DNA from 2 places in the Pseudomonas sp. SDO5522_S412 genome. Region 2 is predicted to be linked to the other one. Evidence: riboswitches for the same ligand, from Rfam matches in the RefSeq annotation. Region 2 holds a riboswitch; the other holds the start of a gene.
The links. Region 2 has a riboswitch for cobalamin ahead of cobW (cobalamin biosynthesis protein CobW). Riboswitches for the same ligand answer to the same signal wherever they lie in the genome.
Positions count from the first base shown of each region.

Region 1: it holds a riboswitch for cobalamin, as region 2 does, so the genes downstream of both, ACW9I6_RS17225 (TonB-dependent receptor plug domain-containing protein) here and cobW (cobalamin biosynthesis protein CobW) in region 2, are expected to answer to the same signal.

Region 1 covers NZ_JBSVWQ010000078.1:2,201-19,653, reverse strand. Annotated here, with positions in the region: gene ACW9I6_RS17245 (filamentous haemagglutinin family protein) at 1-8,128, shown strand, start outside; gene ACW9I6_RS17240 (hypothetical protein) at 8,167-8,418, shown strand; gene ACW9I6_RS17235 (ABC transporter substrate-binding protein) at 8,420-9,340, opposite strand; gene ACW9I6_RS17230 ((2Fe-2S) ferredoxin domain-containing protein) at 9,337-9,669, opposite strand; gene ACW9I6_RS17225 (TonB-dependent receptor plug domain-containing protein) at 9,681-11,615, opposite strand; cobalamin riboswitch at 11,710-11,916, opposite strand; gene lexA (transcriptional repressor LexA) at 12,018-12,635, shown strand; gene imuA (translesion DNA synthesis-associated protein ImuA) at 12,635-13,246, shown strand; gene ACW9I6_RS17210 (Y-family DNA polymerase) at 13,254-14,669, shown strand; gene ACW9I6_RS17205 (error-prone DNA polymerase) at 14,645-17,453, shown strand, end outside.
Region 2 covers NZ_JBSVWQ010000113.1:1,986-16,307, reverse strand. Annotated here, with positions in the region: gene fabF (beta-ketoacyl-ACP synthase II) at 1-1,225, opposite strand, end outside; gene ACW9I6_RS20710 (winged helix-turn-helix transcriptional regulator) at 1,339-1,857, shown strand; cobalamin riboswitch at 1,854-2,055, shown strand; gene cobW (cobalamin biosynthesis protein CobW) at 2,149-3,210, shown strand; gene cobN (cobaltochelatase subunit CobN) at 3,214-6,987, shown strand; gene ACW9I6_RS20695 (ATP-binding protein) at 6,987-7,985, shown strand; gene ACW9I6_RS20690 (vWA domain-containing protein) at 8,039-8,641, shown strand; gene ACW9I6_RS20685 (DUF1853 family protein) at 8,598-9,584, opposite strand; gene ACW9I6_RS20680 (NAD(+) kinase) at 9,728-10,618, shown strand; gene ACW9I6_RS20675 (metallophosphoesterase) at 10,615-11,589, shown strand; gene ACW9I6_RS20670 (rhomboid family intramembrane serine protease) at 11,586-12,461, shown strand; gene ACW9I6_RS20665 (YeaC family protein) at 12,477-12,737, shown strand; gene ACW9I6_RS20660 (DUF2797 domain-containing protein) at 12,734-13,564, shown strand; gene pepN (aminopeptidase N) at 13,578-14,322, shown strand, end outside.

The DNA of each region.
Region 1 (17,453 bases), on a different contig from region 2:
GGCCTTGAGGGTCAGCACCCAGTTATTGACCCAGGGCGATATGACCTTGCGGGCGGCGCAGTTGTATCCGGCCACGGAGGTCGGTGCGCGGGTCATTGCCGGCTACCTGAGCGAATTCAACAGCCTCAACATCACGTTCGACCCGCTGCGCACCCTGACCATTGGCCGTACCGGCAACACGGATGCCGCGGTGCCTTACTCGGCATTCGGGCGCCTGCAACTGGGCGCCGCGACGGTGCGGCAGGGCGGTGTGGTGCGGGCGCCCCTGGGGTTGATCGATATCGGCAGCATGGGCAGCAGCCAGGTGCAATTGCTGCCGGGCAGCGTGACGTCGGTGAGCGGCAGGGGCCTGGTGCTGCCGTATGGCGGCACCCTGGACGGGCAGGTCTATAAGTACAACGGCAAGACCGTGACGTTTGTCGGCCAGGGCGGGCTGGTCAACCAGGACGCGGAACTCAGCGTCGGGGTGATTCTCGGCGGCCAGTCGGTGCAGGTGCAGCCTGAGGCTACCCTGGACCTGTCGGGCGGCGGCGAATTGCTGGGGGCCGGTTTCGTTTCCGGGCGCGGAGGCTCTACGGATGCGCGCTACAGCCCACTGGTGCAGTTTGGTGCCAATGGCGGTTTTGTGTTGCCGGGCCTGGGCACCAACCCGATTTACGCCATCGTGCCCGGGGTGCAGCCTGGCTCGGCGCCGGTGGCACCGGAGAAGGGCGCAGGCGATCCGTTGGTGGGCCAGCAGGTCACCATCGGCGCCGGAGTGCCGGGGCTGCCGGCGGGCACTTATACCCTGATGCCGTCCACCTACGCCTTGATGCCCGGCGCTTTCCGCGTCGAGATCAACGGCCTGGCCGGTCTCGGCAGTGATGCCGCCACCCAGCGGATGCGCAATGGCTCCTGGTCCACCGCCGGGCGCTTGTCCATCGCCAACACCGGGATCGGCAACAGCGTTGCCAGCCAGTTGATTTTGACCTCGGCCGATACCTTGCGTCGCTATTCCCAATACAACGAAACCAGCTACGCCCAGTTCGCCATGGCCGACGCTGCGAAACAGGGTGTGCCACGCCCGATGCTCGCCGTCGACGCCAAGACCCTGAAACTGGCCTTGCGGCCAGGGGGCGGCGCTGATGCGTTTTCGTTCCAGGGCATAGGCCGTTTTGAGGCCGCGGCGGGTGGCTATGGCGGCGCGGTGGCGGTGATTGATCCAGGCAAGCTTGGTATTGAAGTCGTCGCGGCGGGCAGTTCCGCAACCAGCGGTTTTTCCGGCATTACCTTCAACGATGAGAGCCTCAACGCCTTGGGAGCCTCGCGTTTGATGGTGGGGGGGATGACGGCAGTTACGTATGGCCAGTCCGGGAATTACATCGTCCTGGCTGGCGGTACGAGTCGGGCCAACAGCACCGTCACGCTTCGGGAAGGTGTGACGCTCGCAGCGCCGGAAGTCTTTTTGTTGAGTGACACCAACGCGATCGTCCTGGAGCAGGGCGCATCCATCAACACCATCGGCCGTGGCAAAGCCAGCTACGACGCTCGTGACGGTTTTATCTACAAAGTCACCAATATGCTGGCGGCGTCCAACGGCTTGCTCAATGTCATTGCATTCAATACGACGGTGCCCAGCGGCGGGATCAGCATCGGTGTGTGTGACACGGGCCTGTGCAGCGGGCAAACCGGGCTGTACTCCGAAGGCAGCATCGTGGCGTTGACCAACAATACCTTCCAGTTGGGCGACCAGGTGCGCTACGGCACCCGTCACCTCAACCTGGGGGTCAGCACCATTAACCTCGGCAGCGCCCAAGCCCTGGCCGCTGCCGCTGTGGCCAATCAGTTGCCGGCCGGCCTGACACTCACCCAGGCGCTTCTTGATCGCCTGCTCAAAGGTGATTCACAGTTCGGTGCGCCGGCCCTGGAAACCCTGCAGCTCTCGGCGCGGGACAGTTTCAACTTCTACGGCAGTACCTCCCTGGACACCTATGACCCACTGACGGGTAAGTCGCGGCTGAGCAACCTGATGCTCTCCACTCCGGCGATCTACGGTGCCGGTGGCGCTGGCGACGTGGCCAACATTCATACCGCCAACCTGATCTGGCAGGGCGCGACCACCCCACCGGGCTCGGTGATCGCCGGCGGGGCGGGCACTGGCAGCGGGCGCCTGGATATCAACGCCGAGCGTATTGAGTTCGGCTACGGCGCCTTTGCCCAGACCAACACCGTGAGCAGTTTCGATCGCCTGGCTTTGGGCTTTGCCAGCGTGAACCTCAATGCCAGCGAGCGCATTACCGCCAACCACAAGGGCAGCCTCTCGGTGTATCAGAGCCAGGGCGCCTATGACCCGGTGAAGGGCTTCCAGTACAGGGGCGGCGACCTGAATATCCTCACCCCACTGATGACCGGCGAAGCCGGTTCGGTGAACCGCATGACCGCAGGTGGGGCGATTGATATTGCAGCGTCCGTGGGGGCGCGTGGCAAGGCCGACGGCCAGGGCGCCGAACTGTCCCTGCAAGGCGACAGCATTCGCCTGGCCACGGCGGTAGTGCTGCCCAGCGGTAAAATCAGCCTGGGCGCCCGGGGTGATGTGGTGCTGACGGATGCGGCGTTGATCGACGTGGCCGGTCGCGCCACTGTGTTCAACGATGTGACCCAGTACGGCGCGGGCGGCACGGTGCTGCTGGACAGCCGCAGCGGCAACATACTGCAGGCTGCCGGCTCGACCATCGACCTCTCGGCCAAAAACAACCAGGCCGGCAAACTGCGGGCGGTTGCGGTGGACGCGGCGGGCGGTATCGTCGACCTGCAAGGCACGATCCTCGCCGGCAGCAGTGGCTATTACGATGCGGGCGGGACCACGATGCCTTATGAGGCCGGTACCGTGGAAATCCAGGCCCAGCGCCTGGGCAGCAGCGGTTCACTGGACCAGCAGTTCGCCGACCTCAACCAGCGCCTGAATCAAGGCCAGGTGTTCGGCACACGCAGCTTCCAACTCAAGCAGGGCGACTTGACCATCGGCAATGGCCTCAAGGCCGGCACCGTCAACGTCTCCGTGGACAATGGCAGCCTGCGGGTCACCGGCCTGGTGGACGCCAGTGGCGAGCGCGTCGGCAGCATCAACCTGGCCGGCAAGCACGGCCTGACCCTGGACGGCGGCGCGGTACTCGACGCCCATGGCAGCAAGCTGCGGGTGGACAGCTACGGCAAGATCATCGACTCGCCCAACCGGGCCATGGTGGTGCTCGGCTCCGGCACCGGTCAACTGACCCTGGCCGATGGCGCACGCATCGACCTGCGTCACGGCACCGAGGCGGTCCAGGGCAATGACGGGCGCAACCGCGGCACCCTGGAACTGAATGCACCACGGCTGATCAACGTCGATGGCACCAGCAACGACATCAACATCGATGCCCATGGCCGCCTGACGATCCAGGGCGCGCGCTCGATCACCCTCAACGGCATGATCAGCTACGACGATGCGCCACTCGTCACCGACCCGACGGCCAGCGGGCGGCCTTACCAACAGATCGACCAGGCCTACCTGGATGGCAAGCATGTGCTGAGCACGGCCTTTATCAACGGTGCATTGCTCAACCAGAACCTGCTGCAAAACAAACTCGCCGGGCTTAACAATGCAACCTACGCCGATGCGTTCCACCTGCGCCCGGGCGTGGAAATCGTCAGCAAGACCGCGGACGGTGACCTGGTGGTGCAGGGCGATCTGGACCTGTCCGGCTACCGCTACGCCAGCCTCAACCCCAACAGCCAGAAAACCTCGGTGTATGGCTCCGGTGAGTCGGGCAGCCTGACCCTGCGCGCCGGTGGCGACCTGAATATTTACGGCAGCATCAACGACGGTTTTGCACCGCCACCACAGACCGTCGATGACAAGGGCTGGGTGTTGTTGCCGGGTATCGACTTTACCGGGGGCACGATCATCGTGCCGGGTAACGGCATCACCCTGGCGGACGGCACGACCTTCCCGGCGGGCACCGTGCTCAACTACGACCTGCCGATCAAGGCCGTGGGCGTGGCCGCCGGTACGCGCTTGCCGACCCGGGCGACGCTGAACCAGGACCTGACGCTGCCTGCCGGTACGGTACTGGCCGCAGCAGTGTTCGACAGCGCGGGCAATGTGCTGTTTGCCGCAGGCACGTTATTGAGCCAGGCACACACCCTGGCGGCCGGCTCACAGCTGGACGCCGGCAGCCTGCTGACCCAGGACACCCGGCTCGGGGCGCTGACCTGGCCCAAAGGGGTGCCGTTGCCGACGAACTACGAGGCGCTTAACCCGACGCAAAACTACGTGACCCTCAATGGCGACATACCGCTGCCGCGCGGCGCGTTGATTCCTTCCGGCACCAACGTCAAGTTGCCGGGCGGGGCTGAGTCGGTGGCGTTGCGCCCGGAAGTGGCGGGGCGCCAGGGCAAGCTGTGGGCCCTCTCGCCGATGCTGGCAGAAGGTTCGCAATCCTGGTCGCTGCGGTTGGTTGCAGGTGCTGACACCGAGGCGGCCGACAGCCGCATCCTGCAAGCCCATCCGCGCAGCGGCGACCTGCGTTTGGCTGACAGCCACTACGGCATGTTTGCCAAGGAGATGCCCGCCAAGGGCAAGTTGACCTGGACCGCCTTCGCGGTGGAGGACTTTGCGGCCAATGGGGTGGTGGTCAAGGAAGGCGACCCGATCGACCAAAAGATCCTCGATGATTTCGGGCTGGGTTCGATTGATGATTTCTGTGGGGGCAATCCGGCGTACTGCGCCGTGAAAGTTGGCTATGTCTGGACCGAATTCGGCGCCAAGGACCTGGCGGACAACGGGATTATCGTCACCGTCGGAACGCCGATCGAGCAAAGCATCCTGGACCAGTTCGGTATCCCGTCCATCGATGAGTTCTGTGCAAGCTCGCCCGCCTACTGCCAGGCCCAAAGCGGCAAAGAGTATGCGGCGACCCCCTCCAGCAGCCGTTTCAGTGTGATTCGCACCGGTACGGGCGACCTCGAACTGCTCAGCGCCGGCGACTTGAGCATGGACTCCCTGTACGGGGTCTACACCGCCGGTACATCGTCCACTGCAACCGGTGCCAGTGACCCCTACAACCAGCCCAAGGCGCTGAACAGCGCGAAGACGGTGCTGAACGATACCAACAGTTATTTTGAACAGTTCGTCAACGGCTCATCTGACAGCCTGTACCGTGCCTGGTACCCGGAGGCAGGGGGGAATTTGAGCGTGAACGTTGGGGGCAACCTGACGGGGAATATCCTGGGAGGCGTCTTCAACCCAAGTCGGCCCAACCCCCTGGATAACGGCATCGACTCCGCCGATGTGGCCAACTGGCTGTGGCGCCAGGGCAGCGGCACGGTGAACACCGGCGGGCAGGCGCAGCCGACGGCCTGGTGGATCAATTTCGGTAGCTATACCGCCAACGCCTCCAAGGCTGATGCGTTCGTCGGGTTTACCGGTTTCGGCACCCTCGGCGGCGGTGACGTGGATGTACAGGTAGGCGGGGATGCCGGTGTGCTTCGGCGCATGGACGGCAACCCAATGTCGGCCTCTGCCAACCCGCGCAGCCAGGGGCTGGTGCTGGCGGTCGGCAGTACCGGGCGGGTTGCCGGTGATGGCAGCCTGCAGTTGACGGGCGGTGGCGATCTGCGGGTGCGTATCGGTGGCGCCCTGAACCCTGGCAGCGTGGTTGATGTAAACGATCAGAACGGCCAGTTGGTGAATATCCGGGGCAATGTCCAACTGCAAAGTGCGACCACGGGCCGGATCGACCTGACCTACGGCAGCAACAGCTCTGAGCAGAGCCCGGGCGAAACCCGCGCATTCGATCCGTTCCAGGCGACCCGTGGCCGGGCAGTGGGGGGTATCACCCTGGTGCCGGGGGATGCCACATTCAACCTGACCACATTGGGTGACCTGGTGCTGCAGCAAGTGATTGACCCGGGCCGTGTCGTCCTGCTGAACAACTCATCGTTTACCCGTGGCGGGACGAGTGGGACCGGCGAAAGTTGGTTCTCGTTGTGGACCGGTCACACGGCAATCGACCTGTTTTCAGCGGGGGGCAACTTGACGCCATCTGTCTCCGCCGCAGCGTCCGACCTGGCAACCGTCTACCCATCGATCGTTCGAGCGACGGCGGCTGGCGGCAGTATTTATTACGGTAACGCCGTCCTGGGGTACCAAGCCGATACGAGTCCGATAAATGCCTTGGTGCTCGCCCCCGGTGCCAGCAGCCAGTTGCAATTCCTGGCCCATGACTCGATTTATGCGGGCGGTATGTTTGTCACGCCTTCCGGGGCCGACCCCAGCATCATGGCCACACCTTGGCGGCCGGCGTTCGTCGGGACCATTGATGGTCAGGTGGTTGTCGATGGCAACAATCTGTCGGAGAACGGTAGCTCGCCGGGTTCCCTTCCGCGGCCTCTGTTTGCCTTTGGCTCCGCCACGGCGTCGGCAGCCGCTTACGCGCCAACGGAACCGGCGCGGTTCTATGCCTTGACCGGCGATCTGGTGGGGGTCAGCAGCGGCCGGACCCTGACGTTCAATTCTTCCCCCTCGTTTTTGCATTCAGGGCAGACCTGGTATGAGGGTAACGGGCCAGTTTGGATGATGGCGGGGCGAGACATTGTCAGCAGTGGCAGCCGTTTTAATACGGCCCCCGGTGCGGTCAGCGAGCAGTCGACCGGCAACCTGTTCATCCACAACAACCCCACTGACATCTCCATCGTCTCCGCCGGGCGCGACATTCTGTACAGCAACTTCCAGGTTGGCGGTCCTGGCCTGCTGGAAGTGACGGCGGGCGGCAATATCCTGATGTCCGGGCGTGACCCGGCGAAGGGCGGCGAAGTCAGCATCACCAGCCTGGGCCCGGTGGTCGCGGGCGACAACCGCCCTGGCGCAGGCATCGTCATGCAAGCTGGCGTCGGTCCCAACGGCCCGGATTACCGGCGCTTTGTCGAGGCCTACCTGGACCCGGCCAACCTCGTCCAGCCAGGCGAAGCCCTGTCGATCCAGGGCGGCAAGGTCGCCAAGACCTATGAGAACGAACTGGTCACCTGGCTCGCCGAGCGCTTCGGTTTCGTCGGCACCCGCGAGCAGGCCCGCGCGGTTTACGCCGCACTGCCCGCTGAACAGCAACGGGTGTTCGCCCGTGATGTGTACTTCGCCGAACTCAAGGCCGCCGGCCGTGAGTACAACGCGGTGGGCGGTGTGCGCCAGGGCAGCTATGTACGGGGGCGTGCGGCGATTGCCGCGCTGTTCCCGGACAAGGACGTGGCCGGCAACCCGATCACCTACAAGGGCGATATCACGTTGTTCGGCGGCTCCGGTGTACACACCAATTTCGGTGGCTCGATCCAGATGCTCACCCCGGGCGGTGGGCAGACCTTCGGCATCGAAGGCGCGGCACCGCCGTCCACCGCCGGTGTGATCACCCAGGGCGCCGGCGATATCCAGCTGTATTCCATGGGCAGCATCCTGCTGGGCCAGAGCCGCATCATGACCACCTTCGGCGGCTCGATCATGGGCTGGTCCGGCGAGGGCGACATCAACGCCGGTCGCGGATCCAAGACCACCGTGGTGTACACGCCGCCCAAGCGTGTCTACGACAACTGGGGCAACGTGACCCTGTCGCCGGCGGTGCCGAGCACCGGGGCGGGGATTGCCACCTTGAACCCGATTCCGGAAGTGCCGGCCGGAGACATCGACCTGATCGCCCCGCTGGGTACCATCGATGCGGGTGAAGCGGGGATTCGGGTCTCGGGCAACATCAACATTGCCGCGTTGCGCGTCGTTAATGCCGCCAACATCCAGACCCAGGGCAAGTCGTCCGGGGTGCCGGTGTCGGCGGCGGTAAACACCGGGGCCATGACCTCGGCGAGCGCAGCCGGTGCGGCGGCGTCCCAGGCGGCGGAAGATGCCGCGCGCAGCCAGCAGGCGGCGGCCAAACAGGGCCGGGCGTCGATTGTCACAGTGGAAGTGTTGAGCTTTGGCAGCGAGCCAGTGGAGCGCAAGCCGGAGGACGGGCAGAAGACCTCGGGCTACAACCCCAACAGCCCGGTGCAGGTGCTCGGCGCCGGACCGTTGAGTGACCAGGCGCGGGCGCGGTTGACGGATGAGGAGCGCCAGCAGATCAGCTTGTAGTTTTAGAAAAGGACCTCTCGTTGTATTTGGGGCGATCATTGATCGCCCCTTTTTTTCGTCTTGGGGCCGGGCTTTCCCCGGTGGATGGTGGCGCGGTCGAGCCGGTAGTCACTGAAGCCGGGATGAGTGATATCTCGGCCACCAAGTGCGAGCTCTATCACCCTGATCTGTCAGGCCAGGAGCTGGAGGAGATCAAAAGTACGATGCGCTCAGCATTGGAAACCTACAGCGTTTCACAACTTTGGTCGGTGGCATGGACTGAGGAAATTGGTCAGGCGCTTCGCTCGTGAATTATTCAGCCAGTTTTTTGAATTGCCTCGCCAACTCCAACACGACTCGGCCGCTATTCGCAGTGGGCACCAAATGGGTAAACGGAATATCGATCATCCGGTTCTCCCGCACCGCCCGCAAACGCGACAGCACCGGGTCGGTGGTCAGCAACTGACGTTTGCGGCTGGCCGGTGACCACAGCGCATCCGCCAGTAAGATCACATCCGGGTCACTCATCAGCAGGGTTTCGCTGCTCACGGTGACGCGGTATTGGTTGATCCCGGCAAATAAATTGCGCGCACCAGCAGCCGCCACCAACGTGGTGACGAACCCACGCCGGCCTTCGCTGTCCAGCCCGTTGACCTCACTGTCCAGGTAGAACACCGACAGCGGTTTACCTTCGCCCGCCAGTGCCTGGGCACTGGCCAGGTCGGCGTCCATGGCATCGCTCAACGCCCGCGCCCGTTGCTGTTTGTGCACCAGGGCGCCGAGGGTAAACAGGTCGTTGCGAATATGCCCGAAGTAATCCAGCGAGTGCCCGTCGCACGCCGACTCCAGCAAGTACGACCCAACCCCGTTGCCTGCCAACCCTGTGCGGGAGGTGACACCAGTGCCAAAGGCAGTGGCGAATCCACCGACCACCAGATCCGGTTTCTGCGCATAGAGCACTTCGCTGGACGGGTACTTGGGCGCAATCACCGGCACGCCGAAATACTCGCCGTGTCGGTGGGCCACACCGTTGTCATCCAGATACGCCACGCCCACCAAGGCCGGGCCGACATCCAGCGCCAACAGCAGGTCTGCGGCATGCTGGTTGAGGGCCACGATGCGCGAAGGCGGTGAGTGGGCGGCGGTCCAATCCTGGTTGCAGTTGCGAAAGCTGTCGGCCAATACCGATGGCGCGCAGAGCAGGGCGCCCAACAGCAACCACGACGCTTTCATGGGCGCTCCTTGATCAGCAGATCCTCGACGACTTCGCCGCCCACCAGATGCACTTCCACCAGCCGTTGCACATCGTCTTTGTTGTGCACGCCGTACCAGCAAGTGTCCGGGTACACCGTCACGATTGGCCCCAGGTTGCACGGGAACTGGCAGTGGGTGCGTGTCAGCAGCACGCCGCCAGGCTTTTCGATGCAGTCGTGTTGCAGCAGGTGGCGGCGCAGGGTTTTCCACAGTTGCAGCGCGCCACGCTGCGTACAGCGTGGGCCAGTGCACAGGAACACGTGACGGGCGTGGTCAGGCACGTGGGACCAGTCCGGATGAGTTTCCACGGGCGTACTCATCAGAAGCGATACGTGTAGCGTACTTCGGAGGTGAACGGCCGCCCGAGGTTGTCGACGTTGCTGGCGCGGCTGGTGACGTAGTCGCGGTCGAACAGGTTCTCTACCAGCAGGCTCACGCGGTGTTGGTGGGCGTTGTCGAGGTAGCGATAGGCGTCGGCATCCACCACGGTGTAGTTGCCGTATTCGACCTTTTTCGAGCTGACGATATCGCCGATGTAACGCACGGCGGTGCCGGCGCCCCACAGGCGGTCCGCCGATTCATAGCCGACCCGCGAGCGGGCGAAGAAGCCCGGGATATCGTTGATGGTGACACCCGCACGGGACTCGGTGAGGTTGCGGGTCATGTCGGCCTGCACGCTCCATTGTTCATTGAGCTGCAGCTTGGCGTCGGCCTCGAAACCACGCATCTGGATCTGCCCCTGGCCGTTGACCCACTGGATATCGTCCAGGGTGATCAGGTCGGTGATCTTGCGTTTGAACAGCGTGACGCTGGCGCTGAAGTCCCGGGCCAGCAGGCTGCCCTTGTAGTCGACGCCCAGTTCGGCGTTGCGGCTCTTCTCCGGCTTGAGGTTGCGGTTGCCTTTTTCATCGTCTTCGTTGACGAACAGTTGCTCGGCATTCGGCAGTTTGTAGGCAGTGCCGTATTGGCCGCGCAGGGCCCAGTTGTCGTTGAGGTCGTAGAGCGAAGTGAGCATGCCGACGGTGGCGCTGTCGCCGCCGCTCATGGCTTCGTGGCGTACGCCGATGCTCGGGTGCCAGTTCGGCAACGCCTCGATAGTCGGGCGCAGTTGGGTGTACAGCGCGTGGGCCTGGGCCTTGTTGTCGTCGATGATCAATACATCGTCCTGGCCCTTGAACCACTGGTTGTCGGAACCGAATACCAGCACATGCTCACCGGGCAACACGGCCTTGCCTTCGGCCTGCACGCCCCAGTCGGTGAAGCCCCAGTAGTCGTTGTGGTTGATGACCCGGGTGCCGCCGCCTTCGATATTGTTGATGCGGGTATAGCGCGTGTCCCAATCGTTGATATGGCCTTTGACGAAGTAGCTCAGGCGCTCGTTGAGGGTTTGCTCGAAGGTGGCCGTGGCGATCTGTTGCACGCGGTCGTTGGTGGTCTTGTGGTTGTCCACCGGGCGGGCGAAATCGAGGTTGGCGTCGGCGTACTGGTAAAACAGCTCAAGGCGCGTGTCATCGCCAAACGACTGGATCGCCTTGGTGCCGAAGGTGGTGACTTCGTAGGAGCGTTTCTTGTCGCTGACGTTTTTCATGTCGCGGTTGCGAAACGGCTGGTAGCCCTCGGAGGCGTTGCGGCTGACGTAGGCCAGCAAGCCGAGGTCGCCAAACCCGTTATTGAAAATCTTCTCGACCCGGGCGTCGCCGGTGGTGCCGCCGAAGGTGTCGGCACCCAGGTTCACCTCGCCGGACGCCTCGCGGGTTTGCGGGCTGCGGGTGACGATGTTGATCACTCCCGACACCGCCTGGGTGCCGAACAGCAGGCTCTGGCCACCCTTGAGCACTTCGATGCGCTCGATGGCGTTGGCGGGCAGGGTGTCCAGGTACAGGCCGCCGTACAGGCGGTTGTTCAGGCGCACGCCGTCCAGCAGGATCAACGTGTCATCGTTGCGCCCGCCCAGCAGGGAATAGGTGCCGTAGTCGAACGGACCGTTCTTGGGGGCCACGTACAGGCCGGGGATGAACATCTGCATCACGCGCGACACATCGGCGGCGGGGCCGGCGCGTTCGATCTGTTCGCGGGTGACGATCTCGACCTTGCTGCCGTACTGGGCCATGTCGGCCACGGTAGTGGATTCCACCGACGGTGCGGAAATGATCTGCTGCTTGAGCTCAAGGGGAGGGTCGTCGGCCAGCAGCAGGGGGCTGAACAGGCAGCCGAGCAGCAGGCTGGGCACGGACGTATTGTAAGGTCGAATCATAGTCTTCTCGGAAAAGTATCTTTCGCGAAAAGCACGCACGAGTAGGCACCGAGCACACGCCAATACCGGCCCATGCCCGCCCACCGCAGGATTTTGCCAAACAGAATTCCAGGCCGGTCTCCGGGCTCACGCGTATGGACACTTTCACCTTCCCATGGCGCGCAGGCCACAGTGGTGTGTCGAAGGAGTCACGCGTCTACCGTTGCGGGGGCAGCACCGGACTGGCTCGAAAAGAGCGGCACCGGTTTCCCGTTTCACCCCATGCACGGCGGCATGAGGCACCTGAAACAGGCCGGCATCTGAACATTCGAAAGACCGTTCGTCAACTTGGCGGGTACTTTTCCGGCGGTTGCCAGGGAAGCGACTGACGGATATTGCCAGAAAATTCCCACAGGAGTACAAATGTACTCCATGAAGAATCTAACGCCCCGCCGTACCGCCATCCTGACCTTTATCCGCGACCGTATCGCGCAGCAAGGCCAGTCCCCCAGCCTCGCCGAGATCGCCGAGGCGTTCGGCTTTGCCTCCCGCAGCGTGGCGCGCAAGCATGTGCTGGCGCTGACCGAGGGCGGCTTTATCGAGGTCAACCCCAACCAGGCGCGCGGCATCCGCCTGCTCAATCAACCGGCGCGGCCGGAGCTGCTGGATATTCCGGTGCTCGGCCGGGTGGCCGCCGGTTTGCCCATTGGCGCCGATGCCGAAGTGCACAACCGTCTATTGCTCGACCCGGGCATGTTCGCGAAAACCCCGGATTACCTGCTGCGGGTGCAGGGCGATTCGATGATCGAAGATGGCATCCTCGATGGCGACCTGGTAGGCGTACGCCGCAGTGCCGAGGCCTTGAACGGGCAGATCGTGGTGGCACGCCTGGACGGTGAAGTCACCATCAAACGTTTCGAACACGTGGGCGAGCGCGTGCGCCTGCTGCCGCGCAACCCCGCCTATCAACCCATCGTGGTGCGGCCCGATCAGGACCTGGCCATCGAAGGGGTGTTCTGCGGCCTGGTGAGGCAAGGCTGATGGGCGCCGTCGTTGCACTGGACTCGCTGTTCAATGGCGGCCGGGTCTGGAAAGGCCGGCCCGCCGCGCCGCCGGCCAGCGTCCATCCCACCGGGCTTGCGGCCCTGGATGCGGTGCTGCCCAGCGGTGGCTGGCCGGAAGCGGCGTTGAGCGAAATCCTGATGGCGAAGGAGGGCGTGGGCGAGTTGCAGCTGGTGTGGCCGACCCTGGCACGGTTGGCGGCGGCCGGTGAGCGCATCGTGCTGGTGGCGCCGCCCTACACGCCGTACCCCCACGCCTGGCAAAACGCCGGGGTGGATGTGCGCCAGCTGTCAGTGATCCAGGCCGATGAACGCGATGCCTTGTGGGCAGTGGAGCAATGCCTGCGTTCCGGCAGCTGTGGCGCGGTGCTGTGCTGGCCGCGCAAGGCCGATGACCGCGCCTTGCGCCGCTTGCAGGTGGCGGCGGAAACCGGCCAGACCCTGGCCTTTGCCTGGCGCTCCTTGAACGAGGCCATCAACCCGTCACCGGCCGCGTTGCGCCTGGCGGTTGAGGCGAGCCCTGCGCAAGTGCGGGTGCTCAAGTGCCGGGGTGGCCTGGCCCATCCCGCGCCCATTGCGCTTGGGCACTGAGGTTGGCATGCGCTGGGTGTGTATTGTGTTCCCGCAATTGGCGCTGGACGGGGTGCTGCGTTCGCGCCCCGAACCGGACCAGCCGTTGGCCCTGCTGGCCGGCACGCCGCAGCGGCGGGTGCTGCAAACCGTCAATGACGCCGCGCGCAAACTCGGCCTGCGCCCCGGCCAATCCCTGACGGCGGCCCATGCCTTGACCAAGGCGTTCGCCTGCGCCGAATACGACCCGGCGCAGATCGAATACTGGCAGCAGTTTCTCGCCGCCTGGGCCTACCGTTTCAGCTCCCAGGTCAGCGTGTTCTACCCACGGGCGTTGCTGTTCGAGATCGAGTCGAGCCTGGGCCTGTTCGGGCCCTGGCCGTTGCTCGAAGCACGCTTGCGCAAGGAGCTGACCGAACTGGGGTTTCGTCATCGCATCGTCGCCGCGCCGAACCCGGCGGCGGCGCGGATATTGGCGAATGCCTACGACGGCCTGGCCGTGGCCGATGAGCAATACCTGCAACACGCCCTGGCACCGATCCCCATCGACCGCGCCGGCCTCGACCCGCAAGCCGCCAGCGCATTGTCGCGCATGGGCTTGCGCACCCTGGCCCAGGTGCAGGCGTTGCCTCGGCATACCCTGGCCCGGCGCTTCGACGCTGCGCTGCTCAAGCACCTAGATGCACTGTGCGGCCAACGGCCCCTGGCGCTGGCGTTCTACCAGCCGCCGGACCGGTTTGATGTGCGCATCGAGCTGAATTTTGATGTGTTGTCCCACCAGGCCTTGCTGTTTCCCTTGCGCCGTTTGACTGGCGACCTGTCGGCGTTCCTGTGTGGCCGCGACAGTGGCGTGCAGCGTTTTGACTTGCACCTGGAGCACGCGGCCGAGCCCGACAGCGTGATCAAGGTCGGCCTGCTCAGCGCCGAGCGTGACGCGGCGATGCTGTTCGAACTGGCCCGTGGGCGCCTGGAGCAAGTGCAAGTCACCTCGCCGGTGCGCGGCTTTCGCCTGGTGGCCGAGGACCTGCCGGTGTTTGTGCCCCAGCGCCAGGACCTGTTCGACGAGCGCCCGCAACAAACCCTGCCGTGGGAACAACTGCGCGAACGCCTGCGGGCGCGGTTGGGGGACGAAGCGGTGCAAGGCCTGCGCTTTCACGCCGACCACCGCCCAGAATGCGCCTGGCAAGCCGGTGCTGATCTTCGCCCGTGCTCACCCTCAAACAACGTGCAACGCCCGGGCTGGTTGTTGCATGAACCGACGCCCCTGGCCGAGCAGGGTCTACAAATACTGATGGGCCCGGAGCGCATCGAATCCGGCTGGTGGGATGGCGCCGATGTGCGCCGCGATTATTACCTGGTGCGCACCCGTGCCGGCCAGCAAGGCTGGGCCTACCGCACCGTGGGCGAGAGCGGCACGCTGTGGCTGCAAGGCTGGTTCGCATGAAGTACGCGGAGCTGCATTGTCTGTCCAACTTCAGTTTCCAGCGGGGCGCCTCCAGTGCCCGCGAGCTGTTTGAACGGGCCAGGCAGCAGGGTTACGAGGCGCTGGCCATCACCGATGAATGCACCTTGTCGGGCATCGTCCGTGCCTGGCAGGCGGCCAAGGAAGTCGGGTTGCCGCTGATTATCGGCAGCGAGATGCGCCTGGAAAACGGCCCCAAGCTGGTGCTGCTGGTGGAGAACCTGGAAGGCTATCAACACCTGTGCCGGCTGATCACCATTGCCCGTCGCCGTGCGGGAAAAGGTCACTACCGCTTGCTGCAGGAAGACTTCACCGCGGTACACGGCTTGCTCGCGTTATGGATGGTCGAAGACACCGACACCCAGGCCCATATCCAATGGCTGTGCAGCACCTTCACCGATCGCCTGTGGCTGGCGGTGGAACTGCATTGCGGCCAGAACGATGCCCGTCACCTTGAGCAACGCCTGAACCTGGCCGCCAGCCTGCACCTGCCGGCGGTGGCCTGCGGCGATGTGCATATGCATGTGCGCGGTCGCCGTGCGTTGCAAGACACCATGACCGCAATCCGTCACCACGTCCCGGTGGCCGAAGCCGGCGCGCGCCTGCACCCCAATGGTGAACGGCACTTGCGCAGCCTCGATGCATTGGCCGCGCTGTACCCGGCGCACTTGCTGGAAGAGTCCCTGAACATTGCCCGGCGTTGCACCTTTGACCTCGGCCAATTGCGCTATCAATACCCCAGGGAGTTGGTACCTGAAGGCCAGGATGCAAAATCCTGGTTACGCACCTTGACCGAGCAAGGCATCGCCCAGCGTTGGCCGAAAGGGGTCGACGCCAAGACCCTCCAGCAGATCAATAACGAACTGGAACTGATCAGCGACCTCGGCTACGAAAGCTACTTCCTCACCGTACACGACATTGTGCGCTTCGCCCGCAGCCGTTCGATCCTGTGCCAGGGCCGCGGCTCGGCGGCCAACTCGGCGGTGTGTTTTGCCCTGGGCATCACCGAGATCGACCCGAGCCTGACGAGCATGTTGTTCGAGCGCTTCCTGTCTCGCGAACGCAACGAGCCGCCGGACATCGACGTGGACTTCGAGCACGAACGCCGCGAAGAAGTGCTGCAATACGTCTTCCAGCGCTACGGTCGTACCCGCGCCGCGTTGACGGCGGTGGTCAGCAGCTATCACGGCGCCGGCGCGGTGCGCGACGTGGCCAAGGCCCTCGGGTTGCCGCCGGATCAGGTCAACGCCCTGGCCGACTGTTGTGGGCGCTGGAGCGACGAAGCACCGCCCCTGGAACGCCTGCGCGAAGGTGGTTTCGACCCCGACAGCCCGGTGCTGCGCCGGGTGCTCACACTCACTCAGCAACTGATCGGCTTCCCCCGGCACCTGTCCCAGCACCCCGGCGGCTTCGTGATTTCCGAACACCCGCTGGACACCCTGGTGCCGGTGGAAAATGCTGCCATGGCCGAGCGCACCATCATCCAGTGGGACAAGGACGACCTCGACGCCGTGGGCCTGCTCAAGGTGGACATCCTCGCGCTGGGCATGCTCAGTGCGATTCGCCGCTGCTTCGACCTGCTGCGCCGCCATCGCAACCGGGACCTGAGCCTGGCTTCGGTGCCCAAGGAAGACGCGGCAACCTACGCGATGATCAGCAAGGCCGACACTATCGGCGTGTTCCAGATTGAGTCGCGGGCGCAGATGTCGATGTTGCCCCGCCTGCGACCGGAAAAATTCTACGACCTGGTCATTGAGGTCGCCATCGTGCGGCCGGGGCCCATCCAGGGTGGCATGGTGCATCCGTACCTGCGGCGGCGGAACAAGGAGGAAGAAACCACCTACCCGTCGCCGGAACTCAAGTCCGTACTGGAACGCACCCTGGGCATCCCGCTGTTCCAGGAACAGGTCATGCAGATCGCCATGGTCGCCGCCGATTACACACCCGGCGAAGCCGACCAACTGCGCCGTTCCATGGCCGCCTGGAAACGCCACGGCGGCCTCGAACCCCATCAGCAACGCCTGCGCACCGGCATGCTGAAAAACGGCTACAGCGAAGCCTTCGCCGCGCAGATCTTCGAGCAGATCAAGGGCTTTGGCAGCTACGGTTTTCCCGAGTCCCACGCCGCCAGTTTCGCCTTGCTGACCTATGCCAGTTGCTGGCTCAAATGCCATGAACCGGCAGCGTTTGCCTGCGCCCTGATCAACAGTTGGCCCATGGGTTTCTACAGCCCCGACCAGATCCTGCAGGACGCCCGTCGCCATCATTTGCAGATCCGCCCGGTGGATGTGCAGGCCAGTGACTGGGATTGCAGCCTTGAGCCGATCGAAGGCCAGCAACCGGCGATTCGCATGGGCTTGCGCATGATCTCCGGGTTTCGCGAAGAGGACGGCCGGCGTATCGAAACGGCGCGCCAGGCCCGGGCGTTTTTTGATATTGCCGACTTGGGCGAGCGTGCCCAATTGGACACTCGCGCCCAGGAATTGCTTGCGGATGCCGGTGCCTTGCGCGGCCTGGCCGGGCATCGGCACCGGGCGCGTTGGGAGGTGGCCGGGGTGCAGAAACAACTGGGCCTGTTTGCCGGTATCGCCAGCCCGGAAGAGGCGGTGGTGGAGCTGCCGCAACCGACAGTCGGCGAAGATTTGTATGCCGACTACGCCAGCGTCGGCACCACCCTGGGCCCACACCCGTTGGCGCTGTTGCGCGATGAACTGCGCGCGCGGCGTTGCCGCAGTTCCAGAGAATTGCTGCGGGTTGAACATGGCC
Region 2 (14,322 bases):
ATCCAAACCCATTGGAAATCGCGTATTCAATCGGCAACGACCGGGCTTGGCCTCGGACCATATCCAGTCCTTCGGCAGCGGGGTCCGGGTTGTCCAGATTGAGGGTCGCCGGGGCAATCTGGTCGCGCAGGGCGAGCACGGTGAAGATCGCCTCGATCCCGCCCGCTGCGCCCAGTAAGTGGCCAGTCGCCGACTTCGTTGCGCTGATAGCCACACTGGAATCGGCTCCGAACAGCGTATTGATCGCTGCCAGTTCGCCGTTGTCGCCTACGGGGGTCGACGTGGCATGGGCGTTCAAGTGCTGGATCTGTGCGGCGCTGATCCCTGCCTGCGCGATCGCCAGTTCCATTGCCCTGCGTGCACCCGAGCCATCTTCCGGGCCCGAGGTCATGTGATAGGCGTCGGCGCTGGTGCCGTAGCCCACCAGCTCTGCAATAGGCGTCGCCCCGCGAGCCAATGCATGCTCCAGTTCCTCGATCACCAACAGCCCGGCACCTTCGCCCATCACAAACCCGTCGCGGCCTTGATCGAACGGGCGGGAAGCCAATGCCGGCGTGTCGTTGTAATCGCTGGACAGCGCACGCGCCGCAGCAAAACCGCCGAGGCTGACTCGGTGGATACAGGCTTCGGCGCCGCCACACACGGCGATGTCGATTTCGCCGGCACGGATCATGCGCGCAGCATCACCAATCGCCTGTACGCCGGCGGCGCAAGCAGTGACGGGGGAGCCCAGCGGACCTTTCAGTTGATGCTGGATCGACACGTGCCCGGCCGCCATGTTGCCGAGGAATGACGGGATCGTGAACGGCGACAGGCGGCGAGGCCCTTTGCTGTCAGCCGTACGAACGGCCTCGGCAATCGCGGGAAAACCACCCACGCCGGAGGCGATGATTGTCGCGGTACGTTCCTGCTGCGATGGCGTCTGCGGACTCCAGCCTGCCTGGGCCAGGGCCTCTTGCGCGGCTGCCAGGGCAAACACGATGAACCGGTCCATCTTGCGTTGTTCCTTGGCCGGGATGACAGTGTCCGGGTCAAAGCCGGCTTCAGGGTCCTGGATGCGGTCCAACACTTGGCCGCCGATGCTGATTGCCAGGTCGCCGATCAATGCCTCGGGTAGCCTGCGAATCCCGGATTCACCGGCCAGCAGGCGCTTCCAGGTCTGTTCCACGCCGGTTGCCAGCGGTGTCACTGCACCCATGCCGGTCACAACAATTCGCTTACTCATGATCGCTTAGCTCCGCAAATTTCAGGTTGGTAGCAATGCATGGACGAAACTATCATTATGAAAGTAACATCCGATAGCTGAAATTTCCGTAGCCGCCCCACAGAGGAACTGCAATGCAACGTAAGTCGCTGGTGAATGCCGAATGCCCGGTAGCCCGTGGAGTGGAACGGGTAGGCGAGTGGTGGAGCATCCTGATCATGCGCGACGCGCTGCAAGGTTTGCGGCGTTTTGATGAGTTTTCCCAGAGCCTGGGGATCGCTCCGAACATGCTCACTCGCCGGCTCAACAGCCTGGTGGAAGCGGGGCTGCTGGAACGCCGGCAATACAGCGAGCGGCCGCCCCGTTTCGAGTACGTACCGACGCCGGTTGGCGAGGATTTCCGGGTGGTGATCATGGCGTTCATCGGCTGGGGCAACCGCCATTTCGCCAACGAAGGTGAAAGCCTGCAATTGGTCGACCGGAAAACCCGGCGCCCGGTGGAAGTGGCGGTGGTGGACGCCGACGGTGCACGCGTGTCCGTCGAGCAATGCAGCGTCCAGGCCGGGCCGGCGGCGAGCGAAGGCATGCTGGAGCGCCTGGCGCTGCTTAGTGCCAAACGCTCGGACATTGACCCGTCCCCGCGCACTGCGTAGCCTTGCACCTTCGAGGTTCTTCGGCCCAGGCCGAAGCTAAGAAGGGAACGCGGTCAATGCCGCGGCTGCCCCCGCAACTGTAAAGGGTTTATCTGACTGCCACGCCACTGCCTGAACAAGGCGGGAAGGCGCAGCCAGCGCCGGCATCACCGCCGGCAAGCCCCAAGCCAGGAGACCTGCCTCGCAACCGATTTTCTACTTCAACCGGGCGGGGTGATCCGGTGGCGAATTCTGCTCCTGCGCACCCGCGCAGGGCCACTCGTCCCGTATGCCCGCCCCAAAGGGCATCCGATGAAAACACTGGCCAAACTCCCCGTCACCATCGTTACCGGCTTCCTCGGCTCGGGCAAGACCACCTTGCTGCGCCACATGCTGGATAACGCCCAGGGGCGCCGTATCGCGGTGATCGTCAACGAGTTCGGCGAGCTGGGCATTGACGGTGAAATCCTCAAGCAATGCTCCATCGGCTGTACCGAGGAAGAAGCCAACGGCCGCGTCTACGAATTGGCCAATGGCTGCCTGTGCTGCACGGTCCAGGAAGAGTTCTTCCCGGTGATGCGCGAACTGGTGGCCCGTCGCGGCGACCTCGACCATATCCTCATCGAAACTTCGGGCCTGGCCCTGCCAAAACCCTTGGTCCAGGCATTCCAGTGGCCGGAAATCCGCAGCGCCTGCACCGTTGACGCCGTGATCACCGTAGTCGACAGCCCGGCCGTGGCGGCCGGTACTTTCGCCGCCTTCCCGGACCAGGTTGATGCCCAGCGCAAACTCGACCCGAACCTGGACCACGAATCGCCGCTGCACGAGCTGTTCGCCGACCAACTGGCCAGCGCCGACCTGGTGATCCTCAACAAGTCCGACCTGATCAGCCCTGAAGACCTGGCCCGTGTGCGCCTGGAAGTGGCAGAAGAACTGCCGCCGGCGGTCAAAATCATCGAAGCCAGCAGCGGTCGCCTGCCGCTGGACGTATTGATCGGCCTGGGCGCGGGCTCGGAAGAACACATCGACGGCCGCCACAGCCATCACGATCATCATCACGAAGGTGAGGACGACCACGACCACGATGCCTTCGACTCCATCTCCATCGAACTGCCCCAGGCCGACGAAAGCCTGCTGCTGGACGCCCTGACCCAACTGGTGGTCAAGCACGGCATCCTGCGGGTCAAGGGCTTCGCGGCGATCCCGAACAAGCCGATGCGCCTGCTGATCCAGGGCGTGGGCACGCGTTTCGACAAGCACTTCGACCGCGCCTGGCGCGCCGATGAGCCGCGCGCCACGCACCTGGTGCTGATCGGCCAGGAACTCGACGCCGCCTTGCTCGAAGCGCAACTGCGCGCTGCCCTCAGCGTTTAAACCATGCATCTGCTCAGGACCCAGCCCGGCGGTTTCGTTTCGGATGACAACATCGCTGACCTTGGGCAAACCCCCGCCGAGCTGGTGATCCTGTGCAGCGGTGATTCCAGCCTGGCGCTGCTGGCCGAAGCGGCCCAGCAGTTGCCCGAGGATTACCCGAGCCTGCGCCTGGCGAACCCGATGCAGGTGCAGAACCATGCTTCGGTCGACCTGTATGTGGATGAGGTGCTGCGCCACGCCAAGGTCATCCTGATTTCGCTGCACGGCGGCATCGGTTATTGGCGCTACGGTATCGAGCGCCTGGTGGAGTTGGCCGAACGCGGCGTGCAGCTGATCCTGGTGCCGGGGGATGATCGCCCGGACCCGGAACTCAGTGGCCTCAGCACCGTGGGCGCCGAGGAACGTGACCGGCTCTGGCACTTCCTGCGCCAGGGTGGTTTGGGGAATGCGCTGGATTTCTATCGTTGCCTGGCCGCCGGCTACCTTGGCCGCGATTACGCCTGGAGCGAGCCGCAAACCCTGCCGCGCACGGCGATTTATCACCCGCATAAAGCCAATGCCCGTCTCAACGATTGGCAGGCTGACTGGCAAGCTGATTTTCCCGTGGCGGCGGTGCTGTTCTACCGCTCCCATTTGCAGGCGGCCAACACCGGCTTTATCGATGTTTTTTGCCAGCGCTTGCAGGCCGCGGGTCTCAACCCGCTGCCGATGGCGGTGGCCAGTTTGAAAGAGCCCGGCTGCCTGACCGTGGTCGAGGATTTGCTGGACGAGGTGCACGCCTCGGTGATTCTGAACACCACCGGTTTTGCCCAGTCCAGCCCCGAAGCGCCGCACCTGCGGCCGTTTCGCCGCAATATCCCGGTGATCCAGGCGATTTGCGCCCAGGACAACGAGCCCGGCTGGCAGGCCAGCGAGCAAGGCCTCGGCCCACGTGACCTGGCGATGCACATCGCGTTGCCGGAACTGGACGGGCGCATCATCAGCCGGCCCATCAGCTTCAAGGACCTGGCCTGGCGCAGTGAGCGCAGCCAGTCGGATGTGGTGTGCTATCGCGCACAACCGGAGCGCATGGACTTTGTCGCCGAACTGGCGCGGCGCTGGGTCGAACTGGCGCGGGTGCCGAATGGCGAAAAGCGTATCGCGCTGATCCTCGCCAACTACCCGACCCGGGACGGACGTATCGGCAACGGCGTGGGTCTCGACACCCCAGCCGCCGCGCTGAATATCCTGCGGGCACTGAAAATCCAAGGTTATCCGCTGCCGGACGAGCTGCCGGAAAGCGGAACGGCACTGATCCAGGCGCTCTTGGGCGGCGTCAGCAACGACCTGGACAGCCTCGACTTGCGTCCGTGTCATCAGAGCCTGGCGCTGGATGACTACGAGGCGATGTTCAACCGCTTGCCCGAGTCCAATCGCCAGGCCGTGTTGGCACGCTGGGGTACACCTCATAGCGATCCGATGTTCCGCGACGGCCGCATGATGATCGCGGGCCTGCGTTTGGGCCTGACCTTCGTCGGCATCCAGCCGGCCCGGGGTTACCAGGTGGACGCGAGTGCGGTCTATCACGACCCGGACCTGGTGCCGCCCCATGGCTACCTGGCGTTCTACTTCTGGTTGCGCCACACCTACGGCGCCCACGGCGTGATCCACGTTGGCAAGCACGGCAACCTGGAATGGCTGCCGGGCAAGGGCGTCGGGCTTTCCGAGAACTGCTGGCCCGACGCACTACTGGGGCCGCTGCCGAATATCTACCCGTTTATCGTCAATGACCCGGGCGAGGGCGCCCAGGCCAAGCGCCGCACCCAGGCCGTGATCATCGACCACCTGATGCCGCCGCTGACCCGCGCCGAAACCTATGGGCCGCTGCGCGACCTGGAGTTGCTGGCCGACGAGTATTACGAGGCACAACTGCTCGACCCACGGCGTGCCCGCGAGCTGCAAAAGGACATCCTCAAGCTGGTGCGCGAAACCCGCATCGACCAGGAACTGGCCCTGGACGAAAACCTCGACAGCGACGCCGATGCGGCGATCTGGCTGCCGCGCCTGGACACCTACCTGTGTGACTTGAAGGAGTCGCAGATTCGCGATGGCCTGCACATTTTCGGCGAGTCACCCGAGGGCCGCTTGCGCATCGACACCTTGCTGGCGTTGTTGCGTATTCCGCGTGGCGATGGGCGCGGGCCGCAATCGAGCCTGCTGCGGGTATTGGCCAAGGCCTTCGACCTGGGCTTCGATCCGCTGGACTGCGCCCTGGCCGAGCCGTGGACGGGGCGCCGGCCAGTGGTGTTGCAGAAGATCGACACGCAGTTGTGGCGCACCGCCGGCGACACCCGTGAACGCCTGGAGCTGTATGCCGCGCGCTTGATCGAGCAGGCGCTGGAAGGTGCCGTGGAGCAGCTTGAAGAGCCCGGCTGGGAAGACGTCAAGGCGGTGATCGAGAGCTTGCGCATCGTCGTCGCGCCACGCCTGGATGCCTGCGGCCCGGCGGAAATGCGCGGGTTGCTGGATGCCTTGAGCGGGCGCTTCGTCCCGGCCGGGCCCAGCGGCGCGCCGAGCCGGGGCCGTCTGGACGTGTTGCCTACCGGTCGTAACTTTTTCTCGGTGGATGTGCGCAACCTGCCCACCACCACTGCCTGGCGCATCGGCTTCCAGTCGGCGAACCTGATCCTTGAGCGTCACCTGCAAGACCATGGCGACCACTTGCGCCAACTCGGCCTGTCGGTGTGGGGCACTGCCACCATGCGCACCGGTGGCGACGATATCGCCCAGGCCATGGCGCTGATGGGCGTGCGTCCGGTGTGGGCCACCGGCAGCCAGCGGGTGGATGACTTTGAAATCCTGCCGATCAGTCTGCTGGACCGGCCACGGGTGGATGTGACCTTGCGCGTGTCGGGGTTCTTCCGTGATGCATTCGCCAACCTGATCCGCCTGTTCGATGCGGCGGTGCAAGCCGTGGCGGCGCTGGACGAACCCGACGACCTGAACCCTCTGGCGGCCAAGGTGCGCAGTGAGCGAGAGGCCTTGCGCCTGTCGGGCCTGGACGAGGACGCGGCGGCGAAGCAGGCTGGTTGGCGGATCTTCGGTGCCAAGCCCGGTGCCTATGGTGCCGGCGTGCAGGGCGCGATTGATGGGCGCTTGTGGCAGAGCCGCGAAGACCTGGCGGAGGTTTACCTGAACTGGGGCGGCTACGCCTATGGCGGCTCCGACGAAGGCACCGCCGCCCGCGAACAGTTTGCCCAGCGTTTGAGCCAGGTGCAGGCGGTGTTGCAGAACCAGGACAACCGCGAGCATGACCTGCTCGACTCCAATGACTACTACCAATTCCAGGGCGGCATGCTCGCCGCCGTGGAAACCCTGAGCGGCGACAAGGCCGCCAGCTATCATGGTGACCACAGCCAGCCGGACTTGCCGAAAGTCCGCACGTTGAAGGAAGAGTTGAACCGGGTGATTCGTGCCCGTGCGGCCAACCCGAAGTGGATCGAAGGGGTGAAGCGCCACGGCTACAAAGGCGCGTTCGAGATGGCAGCCACCGTGGATAATCTGTTCGCGTTCGACGCTACGACGGCGTTGATCGACGATCATCAATACGCGTTGCTGGCGGATGCCTACTTGCTGGACCCGGGCACCCGCGCCTTTGTGCAGCAGCACAACCCGGATGCCCTGCGGGACATGACCGAACGCATGCTCGAAGCCCAGCAACGCGGCATGTGGCAGGAGCCTGGGGCGTACCGCGAGGCGTTGGAAAACCTGTTGTTGGATATAGAAGAAGGCAGTTGATGACCGACATTCCACATTTCCCGCTGTCCGCCGTGGTCGGCGCCGACGACTTGAAACTGGCCCTGTGCCTGACGGCCATCGACCCGAAGATCGGTGGCGTGCTGATTGAAGGCCCGCGGGGCATGGCCAAGTCCACCCTGGCCCGTGGCCTGGCGGACTTGCTCGCCAGCGGCCAGTTCGTCACGCTGCCGTTGGGCGCCACCGAAGAGCGGCTGGTGGGCACACTCGATCTGGACGCGGCACTCAGTGAGGGCCGCGCACAGTTTTCCCCCGGCGTGCTGGCCAAGGCCGACGGCGGCGTGCTCTATGTCGATGAAGTCAACCTGCTGCCCGACCACCTGGTGGACCTGCTGCTGGACGTGGCCGCCAGCGGCACCAACCTGATCGAGCGCGACGGGATTTCCCACCGGCATTCGGCGCGTTTTGTGCTGATCGGCACCATGAACCCGGAAGAGGGCGAGCTGCGCCCGCAATTGCTCGACCGGTTTGGTTTCAACGTAGCGCTGAGCGGGCACACCCAGCCGGCCGAACGCGGGCAGATCATCCGTCGCCGCCTGGATTTCGACAGCGACCCTCAGGGTTTCTGCGGGCAATGGGCCGACCGGCAGGCCGCGCTGCGTGAGCGCTGCACCCGGGCCCGCGCCTTGCTGGATAGCATCCCGTTGGATAACCAGGCGCTGACGCAGATTACCGAGCGCTGCTTTGCCGCCGGCGTCGATGGCTTGCGCGCCGACCTGGTCTGGCTGCGTGGCGCACGTGCCCATGCGGCCTGGCGGGGCGCGACGGCTATCAGCGAAGAAGATATCGAAGCGGTCGCGGAATTTGCCCTGCGCCATCGTCGTCAGGAGCAATCCCCGCCTGCAACGCCGCCCGCTGGCGGTCAATCACCCAAGCCCAATGATGCACCTGAAGGCCAGGGCCAATGGGGCGACATGCCCGCACCTGCCTTGCCGATAGGTGCTCGCCGTGATGTGCCCACCTGGCCAAAAAAGCCCTAGGCATCCGCCCCAAACCTGACGCGGGGGCGGATGCACGGCCCAAGGCGGGTCGACTGAACAAGGGCCGGCGCGGACAGGCGCGCAGCGCGGCCGAAGGTTCGGTCAACTGGCCGGGCACCTTGCTCGGCGGGCGGCCGCAACGCCGCGAAGATTTGCTGTATCAACTGCGTAGCCGTACGCCCCATGAGCTGTGGCTGGTGATTGTCGATGCTTCGGCCTCCACCCGGCGGCATCAGGCGCTGAGTGATGCCAAGGGGTTGCTGGCCCAACTGTTCGACGATGCCTATCGACAGCGGGCGCGCATGGCGTTGCTCACCGCGAGCGGGCAATCGCCAAAGTGGCAGGTGCAGGGATTAAAGGCGGCAAAAGGGCTGGGTCAGTGGCTTGATGGCCTCGGTGCAGGCGGTGGCACGCCATTGTTGGCAGCGCTGAACGAAGCGGGGCACTGGTTGTTGGCGCGGCGCAAGCGTTACCCGGTGGAGCAGCAGCGGTTGCTGGTGATCACCGATGGACGGCTGAAAGATGTGGCAGGGCTGCCGCCGCTGGACTGCCCGGGCTTGCTGGTGGACATCGAGCGCGGTCCGATTCGGTTGGGCCGTTCAAAGCAGCTGGCTATGGGGTTACAGATTGACTATCGGCATATCGATAACCTGTAAGCGCCGGCACGTTCGGCCACAGATCCGCCACCAGAAACAACCGTTCGGCTTCTTCCCATTCGCCTTCGCTGTTTTCCACCAGGCGCACCAGCAACTGCGCGGGCGCCATGGGGTCCAGTTCGGTTAGCCAGTGCTGCATCCGGGCCGCGTCCCAGGCCTCGTTCGCCGGGTAGTGCGCCGGCGCCAGCCATGCGTGGCGGGGCAGCGGTTGCCAGCGTCCTGCCGGGCTTTGCTCGATAAACCTCGACCAATCGCGCTGATGCAGCCAGCGGCCATTCAGGTGTTGGGGATGCGCGCCCTGCGGCGCCTGCGCCATGCCCGGCCATGGGTAGAGCAGATAACCGCCCAGCCACAGATGGGCATCAAAGGTCTGGATATCCAGCGCGGCCAGGACTTCGCGGCTCTCCGGCCGGGCGGAAATCGGCAGTTGGTGCTGGGCCAGGTGCGCCAGCTTGCGGTCGAGCCGGTCATGACAGCCGGGGCCGAGCCATTGCGCGGTGTCCCGGCCATTACCGTCCTGGGGCCCGAGGTAGAGTTTGATCGCCAGTTCCAGATGATGCACACCGTCACGGTCGCGCAGCAGCATGTCCAGCTCGCCCAGGGTATGCCCGGCCTGGCGGATCGGCAGGTTGGCCGCCAGCAGCTCCACGCCCGGCGCATGCTGCACGGCGAATTGCCACAGCCGTTCGTAATACAACCCCAGCCGGCGGGTGCGTGCCTGGCTCAGCCAATGCAGCAAGGCACTGCTGTCCTGGTCCAGCTGGCGCAGCCACTGCTCCAGCAAATGCGGGGCCTGCACCCAGTCGCTGCCGGTCAGCGGGTGGCGTTGTGGCCACGGCGTTTGCGCGAGCATCGGCGGGGCGAGCATCACCCACGCGAGATCGCGCACCTCGGGGTGACGCAGTTGGCGGGGCAGGTGCTGCAAATCAGGGAACAGAGTCATGGTCCGAGCATAGCCTTTTACAGCCGGGAAGGGGGCTGAGAACCGTTGTCGTCTGGGGTTTGCGGCGACAAAGGATTTTGTGTAACGCCGGCTTTCGCCCATAATCGTTCTTTTTTGCAGAACCCGAACCCCGCAGGAGCCCCATGGAGCAATTTCGCAATATCGGCATTATCGGTCGCCTGGGCAGTACCCAGGTGCTGGACACCGTCCGCCGACTGAAAAAGTTTCTGCTCGAGCGCCACCTGCACGTGATCCTCGAAGACACCATCGCTGAAATCCTCCCGGGCCATGGCCTGCAGACCTCGTCGCGCAAGATGCTCGGTGAAGTCTGCGACATGGTGATCGTGGTGGGCGGCGACGGCAGCCTGCTGGGCGCCGCCCGGGCGCTGGCGCGGCATAACGTGCCGGTGCTGGGGATCAACCGTGGAAGCCTGGGGTTCCTCACCGATATTCGCCCCGACGAGCTGGAAGTCGAAGTGGCCAAGGTGCTGGACGGCCACTACCTGGTGGAAAACCGCTTCCTGCTGCAAGCCGAAGTGCGCCGCCACGGCGAAGCCATCGGCCAGGGCGACGCCCTCAACGATGTGGTGCTGCACCCCGGCAAGTCGACGCGGATGATCGAGTTCGAGTTGTACATCGACGGCCAGTTCGTGTGCAGCCAGAAGGCCGACGGCCTGATCGTCGCCACGCCGACCGGGTCCACGGCCTACGCGCTGTCGGCCGGTGGGCCGATCATGCATCCCAAGCTGGATGCCATTGTGATCGTGCCGATGTATCCCCATATGTTGTCCAGCAGGCCTATCGTGGTCGATGGCAACAGTGAGCTGAAAATCGTGGTGTCAAAAGACATGCAGATCTACCCGCAAGTCTCCTGCGACGGGCAGAACCATTTCACCTGCGCCCCCGGTGACACCATCACCGTGAGCAAAAAGGCACAGAAGTTGCGGTTGATCCACCCGCTGGACCACAACTACTACGAAGTGTGCCGGACCAAGCTGGGCTGGGGCAGCCGCTTGGGGGGTGGAGGCGACTGATGCTCGATCCCGCGCGTAGCTACGACCTGATTGGTGACGTGCACGGTTGCGCTCATACCCTTGAGCACTTGCTCGACCGATTGGGTTACCACAAGCAGGGCGGCACCTGGCGCCATCCCTCGCGAATGGCCGTGTTCCTCGGCGATATCATCGACCGTGGCCCGCGCATTCGCGAGGCGCTGCATATCGTCCACGACATGACCGAGGCCGGCCAGGCGCTGTGCATCATGGGCAACCATGAGTTCAACGCGCTGGGCTGGAGCACGCCCGCCGCCCCGGGCAGCGGCAAGCAGTTTGTGCGCGAGCACACGCCACGCCACGCGCGGTTGATCCACGAGACCCTGACCCAGTTCGAACAGCACCCGGCAGACTGGCACGATTTCCTCGGCTGGTTCTATGACATGCCGCTGTTTGTCGACGCCGGGCGATTCCGCGTAGTGCACGCCTGCTGGGACAACGGCTTTATCGAGCCCCTGCGCGCGCATTTCCCGGACGGCTGCATCGACGAACACTTCCTGCAAGCCGCCGCCGTGCCCGGCAGTTTCGCCAGCAATGCCTTCGACCGCCTGTTGCGCGGCACCGACATGCGCCTGCCGGACGGCTTGACCCTGACCGGCGGCGACGGCCTGACGCGTTCGTTCTTCCGCACCAAGTTCTGGGAAGACGACCCGAAAACCTACGGCGATATCGTGTTCCAGCCCGATGCGCTGCCGGAACCTGTGGCCGCCACGCCGCTGTCGTCCACTGAAAAGAATTCCCTGCTGCGCTACGGCGTCGACGAGCCATTGCTGTTCGTCGGCCACTACTGGCGCAGCGGCAAACCGGCGCCGATCCGCCCGAACCTGGCCTGCCTGGACTACAGCGCGGTGCTGTACGGCAAGCTGGTGGCGTACCGGCTGGATCAGGAAACCCGCCTGGACCCGCGTAAATTTGTTTGGGTCGATGTCGAGCGCCCTGAGGTTATTTCATGAGTACCGTTGCTGTGTTACGCCTGCCGCTGGCGGTGGATTTGAGTGGTTTCGTCAAGCTTCTGCAACGCATGCAAGTGCCCCATCGCGTCAGCGAAGAAGCCGGGGAGCAGGTGCTGTGGGTGCCTGATTCCATCAGTGAAGACGTGAAGGTCCTGTACCAGCGCTTTCCGGCCGGTGACCCGGACCAGCAACTGGACATTCCCGAGCAGGCGACGTCGACCAGGCGTCCCGGGTTTGCCCAGCAGCTTCGCCACAGCCCGGTGACCGCGTTGGTGTTGCTGCTGAGCATCATCGTCGGCGCCGTTACGTTGCTGGGGGATAACCTGCAAGCCATGAGCTGGCTGACGTTCCTGCCGTTCAGCGTGGCAGGCGAGTACATCCGTTTCACGCCATTGACCGACAGCCTGGCGTCGGGACAGTGGTGGCGCCTCGTCACGCCGATGTTGATCCACTTCGGCATCCTGCACCTGGCCATGAACGGCATGTGGTACTGGGAGCTGGGGCGACGCATCGAGTTGCGCCAGGGCAGCATCAACCTGCTGGGCCTGACCCTGCTGTTCAGCCTGGTGTCGAACTACGCTCAATACTATTTTGGTGGTCCCGGCCTGTTTGGCGGGTTGTCCGGCGTGCTGTATGGCTTGCTCGGGCATTGCTGGATCTATCAGTGGGTGTCGCCGAATCCGGTGTATCGCCTGCCTCGCGGGGTGTTGGTGATGATGCTGGTGTGGCTGGTGCTGTGCCTGTCGGGCCTGGTCTCGATGATCGGCTTCGGCGAAATCGCCAACGCGGCCCACGTGGGTGGCCTGGTGATGGGTTGCCTGACCGGTTTGTTGGGTGGCTTGTACAGCCGCCGCAAAATGTCTCCTATTTAGTTAAGGAAGAGTCTTATGTCCTCTTTTGTCGAAATGATCGAAAACATCACCCCGGACATCTACGAGAGCCTCAAGCTCGCCGTGGAAATCGGCAAATGGTCCGATGGCCGCAAGCTCACCGCCGAGCAGCGTGAATTGTCGTTGCAGGCGGTGATCGCCTGGGAACTGCAGAACCTGCCGGAAGACCAGCGCACCGGCTACATGGGCCCGCAGGAATGCGCCTCGAAGTCGGCGCCGGTGCCGAACATCCTGTTCAAGTCGGATGCCATCCATTGATTGAGATTGGCCGTGGTGCAGTCAGCAAGATGTCGGCGCAGTTGGGTGAGCCGACCGTTCAATACGCGTTTCGCCTGGGCGACACCGAGGTGCCGGTCAATCCATTGATCGGCACTACCGTGCGCCTGGAATACCTCGGTGCGATCCATTGCACCCATTGCGGTCGCAAGACCAAGACCAGTTTCAGCCAGGGTTACTGCTACCCGTGCATGACCAAACTGGCCCAGTGCGACCTGTGCATCATGAGCCCCGAGCGCTGCCATTACGACGCCGGCACCTGCCGCGATCCGGCCTGGGGTGAAAAATTCTGCATGACCGACCACGTGGTGTACCTGGCGAACTCGTCGGGGATCAAGGTCGGCATCACCCGCGCCAGCCAGCTGCCGACCCGCTGGCTCGACCAGGGCGCCAGCCAGGCGCTGCCGATCATGCGCGTTGCCACGCGCCAGCAGTCGGGCTTCGTCGAAGACCTGTTCCGCAGCCAGGTGGCCGACAAGACCAACTGGCGCGCGCTGCTCAAGGGCGACGCGCAGGCAGTCGACCTTGCGCAGGTACGCGACGAACTGTTCGCCAGCTGTGCCGAAGGCATGCTCGGTTTGCAGGAACGCTTTGGCCTGCAGGCCATCCAACCGGTGACCGACATCGAACCGATCGAAATCCGCTACCCGATCGAGCAGTATCCGACCAAGATCGTCAGCTTCAACCTGGACAAGAACCCGATTGCCGAAGGCACGCTGATGGGGATCAAGGGCCAATACCTGATCTTCGATACCGGCGTGATCAATATTCGTAAATACACGGCCTACCAGCTCGCCGTGCATCAGTAGAAGGACGACAGACATGCGCACCGAACAGCCGAAGATGATTTACCTGAAGGACTATCAGGCGCCGGATTACCTGATCGACGAGACGCACCTGACCTTCGAGTTGTTCGAGGACCATAGCCTGGTCCACGCGCAGCTGGTGATGCGCCGCAACCCCGAGCGCGGCGCCGGCTTGCCGCCGCTGGTGCTGGACGGGCAGCAGCTGGAGCTGCTGTCGGTGAACCTGGCCGACCAGGAACTGACCGACGCCGACTACCAGTTGAGCGACAGCCACCTGACCGTGCACCCCACCAGCGCGACCTTCACCCTCGACACCACGGTGAAGATCCACCCGGAAACCAATACCGCCCTGGAAGGCCTGTACAAATCCGGCGGCATGTTCTGCACCCAGTGCGAGGCCGAGGGTTTCCGCAAGATCACCTATTACCTCGACCGTCCGGACGTGATGAGCGTGTTCACCACCACGGTGATCGCCGAGCAACACAGCTACCCGGTGTTGCTGTCCAACGGCAACCCGATTGCTTCCGGCCCTGGCGAAGACGGCCGGCACTGGGCGACCTGGGAAGATCCGTTCAAGAAGCCGGCGTACCTGTTTGCACTGGTGGCCGGTGATTTGTGGTGTGTCGAAGACACCTTCACCACCATGACCGAGCGCACCGTGGCGCTGCGTATCTATGTCGAGCCAGAAAACATCGATAAGTGCCAGCACGCCATGAACAGCCTGAAGAAATCCATGCGCTGGGACGAGGAAGTCTATGGCC